Regions from separate parts of the Kitasatospora sp. NPDC094028 genome, predicted to be linked through region 1. Evidence: riboswitches for the same ligand, from Rfam matches in the RefSeq annotation. Region 1 holds a riboswitch; the other holds the start of a gene.
The links. Region 1 has a riboswitch for thiamine pyrophosphate ahead of thiO (glycine oxidase ThiO). Riboswitches for the same ligand answer to the same signal wherever they lie in the genome.
Positions count from the first base shown of each region.

Region 2: another riboswitch for thiamine pyrophosphate. It lies ahead of ACPC54_RS03505 (purine-cytosine permease family protein); the one in region 1 lies ahead of thiO (glycine oxidase ThiO).

Region 1 is NZ_JBMVFA010000001.1:255,011-262,158, forward strand. It holds gene pknB (Stk1 family PASTA domain-containing Ser/Thr kinase) at 1-1,255, opposite strand, end outside; gene ACPC54_RS01125 (thiazole synthase) at 1,352-2,149, opposite strand; gene thiS (sulfur carrier protein ThiS) at 2,152-2,361, opposite strand; gene thiO (glycine oxidase ThiO) at 2,358-3,533, opposite strand; TPP riboswitch at 3,537-3,649, opposite strand; gene ACPC54_RS01140 (NAD(P)/FAD-dependent oxidoreductase) at 3,804-5,003, shown strand; gene ACPC54_RS01145 (Rv2175c family DNA-binding protein) at 5,069-5,434, shown strand; gene thiE (thiamine phosphate synthase) at 5,434-6,081, shown strand; gene ACPC54_RS01155 (polyprenyl synthetase family protein) at 6,113-7,148, opposite strand, start outside.
Region 2 is NZ_JBMVFA010000002.1:101,818-108,965, forward strand. It holds gene ACPC54_RS03490 (MerR family transcriptional regulator) at 1-354, opposite strand, end outside; tRNA gene ACPC54_RS03495 (tRNA-Ser) at 506-593, opposite strand; gene ACPC54_RS03500 (S1C family serine protease) at 672-2,645, opposite strand; TPP riboswitch at 2,878-3,025, shown strand; gene ACPC54_RS03505 (purine-cytosine permease family protein) at 3,018-4,433, shown strand; gene ACPC54_RS03510 (glycerophosphodiester phosphodiesterase family protein) at 4,524-5,348, shown strand; gene ACPC54_RS03515 (ATP-binding protein) at 5,798-6,253, shown strand; gene ACPC54_RS03520 (DUF5926 family protein) at 6,409-7,148, shown strand, end outside.

The DNA.
Region 1 (7,148 bases):
CCTCGTCGTCCAGCAGGCGCTGCGCCTCGGCGCGGTCCTTGCCGAGCATGCCGGGCACCGGCCCGTACAGGCCCTGGGTCAGGCCGTACGTCGCGCCGCCGACCGCCAGCACCAGGGCGGTCAGCACGGAGGCCCAGATCAGCGGCTTGCGGGGGAGGCGGCGCGGGCGGCGCGGCCGGCGCGGCCGGGCCGGGGTCGGCTCGTCGTACGGGCGCGGCTCGGCGAGCAGCTGGTCCAGCAACTCCGGCGGCACGTCCAGCACGCTGGTGCGCTCGGTCGGCGGGGCGTCGGCGGGCCGGGGCAGCGGCTGGATCACCGAGGTCGGCTCGTTGGTCGGGTAGCGCGGGCTGGGCCGGGTGGAGGCGGGCGGCTCGGCGTCCAGCTCGGCCGGGGTGAGGCCGCGGCGCACCCGCTGCAGCGCGGCGAGCAGCTCGACCGCGTCGTACGGGCGGGCCTCGGGAGCCCGGGAGCAGGCGCCGGCGACTATCGCGTCCAGCGCCGGGGCGACGGCGGGGGCCACCAGTGAGGGGGCGGGGACGTCCTCGTGCAGGTGCTTGTACATGACCTGGACGGGGTTGTCGCCGGTGTGCGGGCGCCGGCCGGTGAGCATCTCGTACAGCAGGATGCCGGCCGCGTAGACGTCGACCCGCTGGTCGGTGGACGCGTCCGGGAGGATCTGCTCGGGGGCCAGGTAGGAGACGGTGCCGAGCACGGTGGCGCCGGTCGCGGTGGTGGCCGTCGTGGGGGCGCCGTCCGCGCTGCCCAGCACCCGGACCAGGCCGAAGTCGGCGACCTTGACCAGGCCGCTCTCGGTGATCAGCACGTTCTCCGGCTTGACGTCCCGGTGCACCAGCCCGGCCCGGTGGGCGGCGCCGAGGGCGGCCAGCACCGGCTCCAGGACGTCCAGCGCGGCCCGCACCGACAGCGCGCCGCGGTCGCGCAGCAGGTCGCGCAGGGTGCGGCCGGGGACGTACTCCATGGCGAGGAAGACGTGCCCGGCGTCCGCGCCCTGGTCGAAGACGTTGACCACGTTGGGGTGGGTGAGCCGGGCGACGGCCTTGGCCTCGCGGATGAAGCGGGCGGTGAAGCCCTCGTCGCCGGCCAGCTGCGGGTGCATCACCTTGAGCGCGACGACCCGGTCGAGCCGGGTGTCGGTGCCCCGGTACACGGTGGACATCCCGCCGGCCGCGATGCGCTGCTCGACCCGGTACCGGCCGTCGAGCAGGGTACCGATCAGCGGGTCGTGCGATGCCATGTCCACCCGGGGGAGTCTAGTGGCGCGGCCGGAGGCCGATCCCGGCGGACACCGCTCCGGGACCGGCTTGTGACACGGCCTACCGGGCCCCGGCCGTCAGAAGGCCGGGTGCTCGCGGGTGTCCAGGTCCGCCCGGCCCGCCATCGCGGAGGAGGCCTCGGCGTGGAAGCGGCGCGGGATGCGGCCGGCCCGGTGGGCCAGGCGCCCGGCCTCGGCGGCGTGCCGCATCGCCTCGGCCATCAGCACCGGGTCCTGGGCGCGGGTCACCGCGGAGGCGAGCATCACCGCCGAGCAGCCCAGCTCCATCGCCAGCGCCACGTCGGAGGCGGTGCCGGCGCCCGCGTCCAGGACCACCGGGACGTTGGCGCTCTCCACGATCAGCTGGAAGTTGTGCGGGTTGCGGATGCCCAGGCCGGAGCCGATCGGCGAGCCCAGCGGCATGATCGCCGCGCAGCCGACGTCCTCCAGCTTGCGGGCCAGCACCGGGTCGTCGTTGGTGTACGGGAGCACGGTGAAGCCGTCGTCGACGAGCGTCTCGGCGGCGTCCAGCAGCTCGATCGGGTCGGGCAGCAGGGTGCGCTCGTCGGCGATCACCTCCAGCTTCACCCAGTCGGTGCCGAGCGCCTCGCGGGCCAGCCGGGCGGTCAGCACGGCCTCGCCGGCGGTGAAGCAGCCGGCCGTGTTGGGCAGTACCCGGATGCCGTTGCGGGTCAGCACGTCCAGCACGGAGCCCTGGGTGCTCGCGTTCACCCGGCGCATCGCCACCGTGGTCAGCTCGGTGCCGGAGGCGAGCAGCGCCCGCTCCAGGACCTCCAGGCTGGGGGCGCCGCCGGTGCCCATGATCAGCCGGGAGGAGAAGGTCGTCCCGGCGATGGTCAGCAGGTCGTCGGCCATGGTCAGCCTCCCTGGACGGCGGTGAGGATCTCGATCCGGTCGCCGCTGTTGAGCGACGTCTCGGACCACGAACTGCGGGGCACCACGGCCTCGTTGAGCGCGGCGGCGACGCCGGTGTTGGCGGCGCTGACGGTGGCCACCAGCTCGGCGAGGGTGGTCGTGGCGGGCAGCCGGCGGGGCTCGCCGTTGACGGTCAGGGCGATCTCGGTCATGCGGAGGCCTTCGTGACGGGGTGGTCCTGGGCGAACCGGGTGGGCGTGAACGGCCGTGCCAGCTCCGGGACTTCGCCGGTGGTCAGGTAGTCGGCGAGCAGGTCGGCGGTCACCGGGGTGAGCAGCACGCCGTTGCGGTAGTGGCCGGTGGTGGCGACCAGGCCGGGCAGCGAGGTCGGGCCCAGCAGCGGGGCGTTGTCCGGCGAGCCCGGGCGCAGCCCGGCCGAGGTCTCCAGCAGCGGGAGTTCGGTGATCCCCGGGACCAACTCGTGGGCGTCGCGCAGGAGTTCGTAGACCCCGCCGGCGGTGACGGTGGTGTCGTAGCCCTGCTCCTCGGTGGTCGCGCCGACCACCAGCTCGCCGTTCTCGCGGGGGACGAGGTAGATGTGCTGGCCGCGCACCACGGCGCGGACGTTGCGGGACAGGAACGGCCGGTAGGCGTCCGGTATCCCCAGCCGCAGCACCTGCCCCTTCACCGGGCGGATCGCGGGCAGCACGTCCTCGGGCAGGCCGGCCAGCCGGTGGCTGTGCGGGCCGGCGGCGAGCACGACCCGGTCGGCGGTGACGGTCTCGCCGGAGCCCAGCCGGGCGCCGACCGCGCGGCCGTCCTCGACCAGCAGCTCGACCGCCTCGGCGCGGTGCAGCAGCACCTTCGCGCCCTCGCAGGCGACGACCAGGGCCTCGAGCAGCCGGCGGGGGTCGACCTGGTGGTCGTCCGCGACGTGCAGGCCGCCGCGCACGCCGGGGGCGAGCATCGGCTCCAGCCGGCGGGCCTCCCGGCCGGTCAGCCAGGTCGAGTCCAGGCCCAGCCGCTGGTGGAAGGCGTGCAGTTCGCGCAGCTCCGCGCGGTCGTCGGAGTCCAGCGCGACGGCGATCGTGCCGCAGCGGCGGTAGCCGGTGTCCAGGCCGCCGCTCGCCTCGGAGAGCTCGGCGGCGAAGGCCGCGTACCGCTCGTTCGAGGCCATCCCGAGGCGCAGCAGCGGCTCCTCGCCGTACTGCAGCTCGGTGACCGGGGCGAGCATCCCGGCCGCGACCCCGGCGGCCCCGCCGCCGGGGGCGGGGTCGACCACGATCACGGTCCCCGCGCCGCGCTGCGCGGTGCGCCAGGCCACGGCGAGGCCGATGATGCCCCCGCCGATCACCAGCACGTCCGCGCGGGCGCCTGATGGCAAGCGTGACAAAGCTGCTCTTCTCCCTTCGCCGGTATGACCCGGATCAGGTTCGGACGGTCGCGGGCCGTGCCAGCCCGCCTCTCAGCCCGGTCCGCCGGGCTCCCGTGTGGTGCCACCACCTTAACGCCGGGGGTCGGCCCGGCCGAAGGCCCGTACGCAGGGCGGACGGGCCCGCGCGCGGTGGCCCGCGGGACGGCCGAAGACCCGTGCGGCGGGCGGGCGGTGGAGGGGCCGGCGGGGCCGCGGAGACCCCTCGGTACAGTGACGGGCGTGGCAGAGCTGAGCGGAACGGACCAGGTGGTCGTCATCGTCGGAGCCGGGCTGGCCGGGGCGCAGTGCGCCCTGAAGCTGCGGCAGGGCGGCTGGCGGGGGCGGATCGTGCTGGTCGGCGAGGAGCCGCGCGCGCCGTACGACCGGCCGCCGCTCTCCAAGGACGTGCTGCTCGGCAAGGCCGACGCCACCACCCTGGACATCGACTACGAGGAGCTCGGCGTCGAGCTGCTGCTCGGCCGCCGCGCCACCGGCCTGGCCCCCGGCGTGCTGCACACCGACGCCGGCGAGCTGCCGTACGACGCGCTGGTGATCGCCACCGGCGCCGTCCCGCGCGCCCTGCCCGGCGCCGACCGGGCCCACCTGCTGCACACCCTGGACGACGCCCTGGCGCTGCGCGCGCTGCTGCGCCCCGGCCGCCGGCTGGTGCTGGTCGGCGCGGGCTGGATCGGCGCCGAGGTGGCGACCGCCGCCCGGCAGGCCGGCTGCGAGGTGACCGTCGTGGAGGCGGGCCCGGCGCCGCTGCCGGGCGCGCTGCCGGTCGAGGTGGGCTCGGCGATGGCCGCCTGGTACGCGGAGGCCGGGATCGGGCTGCGCTGCGGGGTCGGCGTCGAGGCGGTGGAGCCGGGCGCGGTGCGGCTGGCGGACGGCTCGCACCTGCCCGCCGACGAGGTGGTGGTCGGCGTCGGCGCCCGGCCCGCGACCGGCTGGCTGGTCGGCTCCGGCGTCGAGCTGGACGCGAGCGGCGCCGTCGTCGTGGACGGCCGGCTGCGCACGAGCCTGCCCGGCGTCCTCGCGGTCGGGGACTGCGTCAGCTACCCGTCGGCCCGGGCCGGCGCCCGGCTGGCCGTCCAGCACTGGGACCACGCCCTGCAGTCCGGCGACGCGGCCGCCGCCTCGGTGCTCGGGGCGGACACGCCCGCGTACGACCCGGTGCCGTACTTCTGGTCCGAGCAGTTCGGGCGGATGGTGCAGTACGCCGGCCGGCACGCCGAGGGCGACGAGCTGCTGTGGCGCGGCAGCCCGCAGGACGCCTCCTGGGCGGTGCTCTGGCTGCGCGACGGCGTGCCGAGCGCGCTGCTGACCGTGGACCGGCCGCGCGACCTCACCCAGGGGCGGAAGCTGATCGAGCGCGGCACGGCGCTGGATCCGGCCCGCGCGGCGGACCCGGAGGTGCCGCTCAAGGCGGCGGCGCGCTGACCTCACGGGTGCCCGTGACCGGGCCCTTGGTGCGCGGACCGGTGCGGAGGTGGCAGTCTGGTGCCGTGAGTGAGATCGATGCCAAGACTGACGCCCTGGTCCCCGAGTGGCTGTACCTGCCCGACATCTCCGAGCGGTGGGGTGTGCTGGTCACCGAGGTCCGCAACATGGTCAAGAAGGGTGACCTGATCGCGGTCCGCCGCGGTCCCAACAAGTCGCTGCAGGTCCCGGCGGCGTTCATCGACGAGGACGGCCCGGTCAAGCACCTGGTCGGCCTGCTGACCGTGCTGCGGGACAGCGGCTTCAGCGACGAAGAGATCATCGCGTGGATGTTCACCGAGGACGCGTCGCTGCCCGGCACCCCGGTGCAGGCGCTGTGGGAGAACCGCGCGACCGAGGTCAAGCGCCGCGCCCAGGCCATGGCGCTGTGATGACCGACCGCCGCGCCCGTCTGGCGGACGCCCGGCTCTACCTGTGCACCGACGCCCGTCGCGAGCAGGGCGACCTGGTTGACTTCCTCGACGAGGCGCTGGCCGGCGGGGTGGACATCGTCCAGCTCCGCGACAAGGGCCTGGAGGCGAAGCAGGAGCTGGAGGCGCTGGAGGTCTTCGCCGACGCCTGCCACCGGCACGGCAAGCTGCTGGCCGTCAACGACCGCGCCGACGTCGCCCACGCGGCCCGGCCGGACGTGCTGCACCTGGGCCAGGACGACCTGCCGGTGCCGGCCGCCCGGGCGATCCTCGGCGAGGACGTCCTGATCGGGCGCTCCTGCCACGCCGAGTCCGAGGTGGACGCGGCGATCGCCGAGCCGGGTGTGGACTACTTCTGCACCGGCCCGGTCTGGCCCACCCCGACCAAGCCGGGCCGCTACGCGCCGGGCCTCGGCCTGGTCTCGTACGCGGCGAAGCAGCCCACCGACCGGCCGTGGTTCGCGATCGGCGGGATCGACCTCGGCAACCTCGACGAGGTGCTGGCGGCCGGCGCCCGCCGGATCGTGGTGGTCCGGGCCATCACCGCGGCGGACGACCCGCGGGCGGCCGCCGCCGAGCTCGCCCGCCGGGTGCGCGCGGCGGTCTGAACCCGCTGAGCACAGGGGCCGTCGCCGTCCGTCAGTACTTGCGGACGGTGGCGGCCTCGGCCAGCGCCAGCAGCACCTCGCGGGCCCGCTCGTCCGCCAGCGGCGCCGCCGCCAGCGCGGCCAGGGCCTGCCGCATCAGCTCGGCGATCCGCTGCTCCACGCGCTCGGGCGCGCCGCTGCGGGCGACCAGCTCGCGCAGCTCGACGACCTCGGCGGCGGCCAGGTCCGGCGCGCCGAGCCGCCGGTCCAGGTGCCGGGCCTCCTCGGCCGACAGACCGCGCATCGCGTGCGCGACCAGCAGGGTGCGCTTGCCCTCGCGCAGGTCGTCCCCGGCGGGCTTGCCGGTGACCGCCGGGTCCCCGAAGACGCCGAGCAGGTCGTCCCGCAGCTGGAAGGCCTCGCCGAGCGGCAGCCCGAACGCGCCGAGCGCCTCGACCAGCTCCGGCCCGGCGCCGGCCAGCAGGGCGCCGACCTGCAGGGGCCGCTCGATGGTGTACTTCGCCGACTTGTAGTGCAGCACCGTCCGCGCGCGCTCCAGCGCGCCGTCGTCGGCCGAGTCGCCGGCCACCGGCTCCAGCACGTCCAGGTACTGGCCGACCATGACCTCGGTGCGCATCAGGTCGAACACCGGCTTGGCGGCCAGCACGGCGGCCGGCTCCAGGCCCGAGCGCAGGAACAGCTCGTCGCACCAGATCAGCAGCAGGTCGCCGAGCAGCACCGCGGCCGAGGCGCCGTACTGCTCGCGGTCGCCGCGCCAGCCGCTCTCCCGGTGCAGCGCCTCGAAGCGGCGGTGGACGGAGGGCAGGCCGCGGCGGGTGTCGCTGCGGTCCATCAGGTCGTCGTGCACCAGGGCGCTGGCCTGCAGCAGCTCCAGCGCGGCGGCCGCGTGGGCGATCCCGTCGCCGGTCGCCGGGCCGCCGGCGGCGCGCCAGCCCCAGTAGCAGAAGGCCGGGCGCAGCCGCTTGCCGCCGTCCAGCAGGAAGTCGCGCAGCGCCTCGGTGGCGGGCGCCAGCTGCGGCGAGATCTTGTCGAGCAGCGTGGCCTGTCCGTCCATGAACTCGGCGAGG
Region 2 (7,148 bases), on a different contig from region 1:
CTCGGACATCTGTCCCTCGCTCTCGATCGTTCGGAGCCTCGCCTCCACCCGGGTCAGCCGCTGCTCGTCCGCCGCGATCGCCTCGGCGAGCTGGGCCCGCCGCAGGCGCAGCATCCCGCGCAGTTCGGCGGCGCCCAGCTCCTCGTCGAGCACGGCCTTCACCTGGTGCAGCGTGAAGCCGAGCTCCTTGAGCGCGATCACCCGGTTCAGCCGGGTGAGTTGGGCCGCCTCGTACGAGCGGTAGCCGCTGACCGGATCCACCCGGGCGGGCCGCAGCAGTCCGATCGCGTCGTAGTGGCGCAGCATCCGTACCGATACCCGGCCGTGGCTGGCGAAGTCTCCGATGGTCAACATGGTGTCTCCACTCCACCGCCTGCCACGGTGTCAGGGTCAACTCCGGCCTGCGGCGGGCCCGCAGGAGGCTCGCGGCCGGCCCACCCGCAAACGCCGAGGGCGGGTGCCGAATGTTCTCGGCACCCGCCCTGAGCAGGTGTTCTCCTACCGGCGGAGAGCGTGGGATTCGAACCCACGGCATGGGGTCACCATGCGACAGTTTTCAAGACTGTTCCCTTAGGCCGCTCGGGCAGCTCTCCAGGCGGAGGTCAGCCTAACGGTTTCGCGGGGGTTCGGTGCACACGGTTTCACCGGTGGCCGGGGTCAGTGGCCGGAGGTCACTGGTCGCCCTCGCGCGAGCCGAGGGTGACCTTGGTGGAGAAGGGCTGGCCGTTGCGGGTGTACTCGACGTCGACGGTCTCGCCGGGCTTGTGCGTCCAGATCCGGCTGACCAGGGCGGGGCCGTTCTCGATCGGCGCGCCGCCGAGCTTGGTGATGACGTCGCCCGCCTTGAGGCCGGCCTTGTCGGCGGCGCCGCCCGGGGTGACGGGCGGCTGACCCTGGATGTCGCGGGTCTGGATCTGCGCGCCGTCGCCCTTGTAGTCGTCGTTGCGCAGCACGTCGAGCTTGGCGTAGACGGGCTTGCCGGTCTTGATCAGGGTGTCGGCCACCCACTTCGCCTGGTTGATCGGGATGGCGAAGCCCAGGCCGATGCTGCCGGCCCGGCCGTTGGCGGAGGCGTTGGACTGGATCGCCGAGTTGATGCCCATCACCGCGCCGCTGGCGTCGAGCAGCGGGCCGCCGGAGTTGCCGGGGTTGATCGAGGCGTCGGTCTGCAGGGCGTTCATGTACGAGGCCTGCGAGCCGGTCTCGTCGCCGGAGGCGACCGGGCGGTCCTTGGCGCTGACGATGCCGCTGGTGACGGTGGACTCCAGGCCGTACGGCGCACCGATCGCGATGGTGGTGTCGCCGACGTTGACCTTGTCGGAGTCGGCCAGCGGGAGCGGCGCCAGCTTGTTCTTCGGCGGGTTCTCGATCTTGACCACGGCGACGTCGTAGCCGGACGCGTTGCCCAGCACCGAGGCGTTGTAGGAGGTGCCGTCGGCGAACTTGACGGTCAGCTTGCCGCCGCCGGCGCCGAGGGTCGGCGCGACCACGTGGTTGTTGGTGAGGATGTGGCCCTCGGTGTCGAAGACGAAGCCGGTGCCGGTGCCGGACTCGCCGTTGCCCTGCGCCTTGATGGTGACGACGCTGGGCAGCGCCTTCTGCGCGATGCCGGCGATCGAGCCGGGGGCGGGCTCGGTCTTCTGGGTGTTGCTGGCCTGGACGGTGGTGCTGCGGTGGTCGTTCGCGGAGCTGCCGCTGTCGTCGTTCTTCGCGACGGTCACACCGATCGCGCCGCCGGCCACACCGGCGACCAGCGCGACGGCGGCGACCAGGGCGACCAGGGCGCCGCGCTTCTTGCGCGGGCCGGACGGGCCCTGCGGGCCGCCGGGGTACTCGGCCGGGTAGCCGAGCGGGCCGGCCGGGCCGCCGGGGTGGCCGGGGCCGCCGGTGGCGTCGTGGGCGCCCCAGCCGCCGAGCGGCTGGCCGGCGCCGAAGGGGTGGTGGGCGTGCGCGGCCGGGCCGCCGGTCATCGGCGCGGGCGCCGCACCGTACGGGTCCGCGCCGGGGACGGGCGCGGCGCCGTACGGGTCCTGCGCGCCGGCGGCCGGGACGCCGTGGGTCGGGGTGGCGTACGGGTTGTCGCCCTGCGGCAGCGCGGCCGGGACGGGGGCGGCCGACGCGGCGGCGGGCGGCGCGGGCGGCAGGACCGGCGGCGGCGCGTCGAGGTAGCCGGTGACGGGGTCGACGGCGGGCTCGGCCGACTCGGCCGCCGCGGGCGCCGCGGTGACGGGCTCGGCGGCGGGCGCCGCCGGGGCCTCCGGCGCGGGGACCTTGGTGAAGGCGACGGTGGGCTTGTGCCCGCCCTCGGCCGGCGCCGGCTCGACGGGAGCGGCCGCGACGGGAGCGGCCTCGGCCGGCTCGGCCTTCGCCGCCGGGTCGGGGATCCGGCTGAACGCCATGGTCGGCTTGTGCCCGCCGTCAGCGGGGGCCGCGGCCGCGGCGTCGGCCGCGGGGGCCTCGACCGGCTCGGCCGCCGGCTCCGGCCCGGCCTTCGCCGCCGGGTCCGGGATCCGGCTGAACGCCATGGTCGGCTTGTGCCCGCCGCCCTGAGCAGGGGCGTCGGCAGCGGGAGCGTCCGCTCCCTGGCTGCCCGAGGGCTGCTCCCCCTGCGGCCCGGTGGGCCCAACCTCGCGCTCGGTGCTCACGGACGACCTCCATAGCTGACAGGACCAAGGACCATAGTTTTTCGCACCGCCGATTCGATCGCCGTAAGGACCCCTCTGAAGAACTCATAAGAATCCTTAGCCGCCACCGACGTTCGGGCCCGCTGACCTCGGGCGACCGGCCGCTCCCCCACCCCGGCGGGCGTCCCGCAATGCGGGTCGCGCACCCCTGGCCTTGGTGTTCACCCCCCGGCGCCGGTTAGCCTGTCGCTCCAAACTGACACGCGGGAGCTTGGACCCACCAGGCTGAGAGTGCGCATGTCGACGGTACGCCACTGGACTGACGGCGAACCGTCGAGGGGGCGCTGACCGCCGGAACCTGTCCGGGTAATGCCGGCGTAGGGAGTATCGGCCGTGCCGCCTGCTTCGCCATCCCCTTCCGAGGGCGCGCCCGCGTCCAAGGACTTCCCCGGTCCGGCCGCCGCGCCGACCGCCGTGCTCGACCACCCGGGACGGGCCGAGGCCCCGCTCGTCCTGGACACCGAACCGCCGCGCACGCTGCGCTTCCGGGACCACTTCGCGCTCTGGATGAACCTCGGCGTCAGCCTGATCGGCTTCTCCACCGCCGCCACCGTGCTCGGCGCCAAGGACAGCGAGCTGTCGCTGGCCGCCGCGGTGACCGCGATCGTGGCCGGGACGGCGGTCGGCACCGCGATGCTCGCCGTGGCCGCGCTGATCGGCGCCCGCACCGGCGCGCCCGCGATGGCGAACCTGCGCGGGCTGTTCGGCACCCGGCTGTCGTACCTGCCGACCGTGCTGAACATCGTCCAGTGCGTCGGCTGGGGCGTGTTCGAGCTGCTGACCATCTCGGCCGGCGCGCAGACCGTCGCGCACACCAGCGGCTACCGCTGGCTGTTCGTGCTGCTCGCCGGCGCACTGACCACCGCGCTGACCATCTGGCCGCTGGGCTCGATCGCGGTGCTGCGCCGGTTCGTGGCCGGGGCGGTGGCCGTGGCGATGGTGTACTTCACCGTCCAGCTGGGCCGCCAGGGCGTGCCGGACCCGGGCGCCGGGAACTGGACGGGCTTCCTGCACGCGACCGACACGATGATCGCGGTGTCGATCTCCTTCGTCCCGCTGGCCGCCGACTACACCCGGCACTCGCGCACCGCGCGGTCGGCCTTCTGGGGCAGCTTCTCCGGCTACACGGTCGCCCAGGTCTGGTGCTACGTGCTCGGCCTGATGGCGCTGCTGCAGTCGGACGGCGACCCGAACAAGATCTTCGACTCCTTCCTCGGGGTGTCGTTCGGATGGCTGTTCCTGCTGGTGCTGGTGCTGCGCGAGACCGACCAGTCCTTCGCCAACGTCTACTCGACGGCGATGTCGGTGCAGAACCTGCTGCCGCGGGTGGACCGCCGGGTGCTGAGCGGCGCGATCGGCCTGCTGACCACCGTGCTGGCGCTGCGGATCGACCGGTTCACCGACACCTACAGCAACTTCCTCGGCCTGATCGGCTCGGTGTTCGTGCCGCTGCTGGCCGTGCTGGCGGTGGACTACTTCTTCGGCGCGGGCCGGTCCGGCTGGAACCTCGCGGCCGACGCGCCGTCCCGCTGGCTGATGCTGCTGCCGTGGGTGCTGGGCTTCGCGGTCTACCAGTTCCTCGCGCCGACCGAGGTCGCCGACTGGTGGACGGGCTTCTGGACCTCGGCCCAGGAGACGCTGCACTTCACGCCGCAGGAGTGGACCTCGGCCTCGCTGTTCGCCTTCCTGGTGCCCGCGCTGGCCACCTGGGCGCTCACCCCGCTCACCCGCCGCACCGGCCGGGGCTGACCCCGGGCACGGCGTCCGGAGGCGAAGACGGCCCCGCAGGTTGGGACCGTCTTCGCCTCCGCTTCACTTCCGCCGCCTATCGTTAGCGCTGTGACCAGCAAAGACCTGCCCTCGGCGGCGGCGCGCACCGCGCCGCCCGTCCAGGTGATCGCCCACCGCGGTTCCTCCCACGCCCTGCCCGAGCACACCCTGGCGGCCTACCGGCGCGCCCTGGACGAGGGCGCGGACGCGGTCGAGTGCGACGTCCGGGTCACCGCGGACGGCCACCTGGTCTGCGTGCACGACCGCCGGATCGGCCGGGTGTCCAACGGCCGCGGCACCGTCTCCGCGATGACCCTCGCCGAGCTGGAGGCGTACGACTTCGGCGCGTGGAAGACCGGCCGCCCCAGCACCGACCCGGAGCTGCGCGGCGTGCTGCGGCTGGAGCGCCTGCTGGAGCTGGTGGTGGACTGCGGCCGCCCGGTGGACCTGGCGATCGAGACCAAGCACCCGGTGCGCTTCCGCGGCCGGGTGGAGGCCGAACTGCTGGCGATGCTGGAGCGGTTCAAGATCGGCCCGGAGCGGGAGGGCGACCGCCCGTCCGCCCGGATCATGAGCTTCTCCTCGATCGCGCTGACCCGGGTGGCCGAGGCCGCGCCGGACTACCGCCGGGTCTTCCTGATCGAGCGGATGCTGCCGCTGCTCGGCCGGCTGCGCGAGGGCAGGCCGCTGCCGGGCGGGGCGCGGATCGCCGGGCCGGGCATCGACCTGATCCGGGCCAGGCCGGACCTGGTGCCGCGGCTGCGCGAGCTGGGGCACGAGGTGCACGTGTGGACGGTGGACGAGCCGGCCGACGTCGAGCTGTGCCTGGAGCTCGGGGTGTCCGCGATCATCACCAACCGGCCGGCCGAGGTGCTGAAGCAGCTCGGCCGCTGAGCCGGGCCGCGCGGGGGTGGTCCGGGCCCGCGCGCCGGCGGTGATCCGCCGGGCCGGGAACGACGTCCTCGGCCAACCTGAACGTTTCGGTCGGCAGTCAAACCTTCCGGGCACGTTATTGCCGGAATTCTTCCGCGCGGGCGACGGAGGGTGAGCGCGGAATGACCTCTCGTCCACCGTCCGTCGTGCCGCCGGAAATGGGCCGCCGGGATCGCCGGACGGTCGTTTCCGACGCATTACCAAGGGGCATCTCTCCCTCGGCATACGCTGAAGGAGGTCCGGGGGTGGCGTTGATGGTGGCGCGCGAAGTGCCGACTTCATCGACCATGGCAGTGCCGCACGGCCCAGCGAGTGTCGGGGTCGCACGGCGCCGACTGCGTCGAGATCTGGGTGACCGGCAGATACCGGAACCGGTCATTGATGATGCCGTACTGATCCTTTCCGAGCTGTTGAGCAACGCCTGCCGGTACGCCCGTCCGCTCGGCCCGCTGACGGCCCTCGGCCGCGGCGCCCGCGCGGAGGTGGTGGACCAGGTGCTGGTCGGCGTCCCCTCGGGGAAGCACCCCGCACCGGGCGCCACCGAGCACGAGGACGGCCGGGGCGAGAGCAGACCGGACGGCCACGGCGAGGACCGGGACGAGCCGGCCGGCGGCGTGCTGGTCCGCTGGCAGATGCACACGGACGGCGTGCTGACCCTGGAGGTCACCGACGGCGGCGCGGCCACCCGGCCGCTGCCCGCCAGCCCCTCGCTGACCTCGCGCGGCGGCCGCGGCCTGAGCATCGTCGACCAGCTGGCCAGCGACTGGGGCGTGCGCGACGCGCCCGGCGAGGTGACGGTCTGGGCCGCGCTGCCCGCGCGCGCCCGGCACGCCCGGCGCACCGGCGGCGACGCCCGTTCGGCCTAGGGTCCGTCTCCCGCGCGGGCGGCAGCCGGCCCGGCCCTGCCGCCCGGGCCGGGCGGCGGATCGCACCGGGCCCGCCCCGGCGCGTTCCCGCCCGCCCGGGGAACGTCAGTAGGCTCTCCCGAGCAACAGGACCACGTCCCCGGGAGAGCCGCAGCATGGGCAAGAAGGCCGCCAAGAAGGCGCCGCAGCGCCAGTCCACCACCGCCGTCACGGGCGAGGTCCCCGTGGTGGGGGCCCGCGAGGCCTGCCCCTGCGGCTCGGGCCGCCGCTACAAGGCCTGCCACGGCCGGGAGGCCTCGCACGCCGTCCAGGAGCTGGTGCACCGCCCGTTCGAGGGCCTGCCGGGCGAGGCCGACTGGGTCGCGCTGCGCGAGCTGGTGCCCGCCGCCACGGTGCCGCTGACGCTGGCCGCCGGGGTGGCCGAGGGCGCCACCGGTGACGTCCCGTCGGTGACCCTGGCCACCGTGCTGCCGCTGGCCTGGCCGGCGCTGCGCCGCCAGGACGGCTCGATCCTGCTCGGCCTGCAGACCCAGTCCTCCTCCGGCGACCTCAGCCGCGACCTCGCGGACGCCCTGGAGCTGGCCCTGGCCACCGAGCCGGGCAGCCCCGTCCCCGCGCGCCGGACCGTCCCCGGCGGGCGCCGCCTGCAGGACCTGCTGGACGCCTCCGCCGCGTTCGCGCCCACCGTGCACACCGGCTTCGAGTTCTGGCTGGAGGACGCCGAGACCGCCACCGGCGAGGTCGCCGCCTCGCTGGAGCGCGCCAACGCCTCGGCCATCCCGACCGAGAAGCTGGGCAGCGTCGACGCCGCCTACTGGTGCGGCACCCCGGACAAGAACCACCTGCGCTGGGTGATGACCGTCCCCGAGGAGCAGCTGCTCGACGCGCTGGCCCG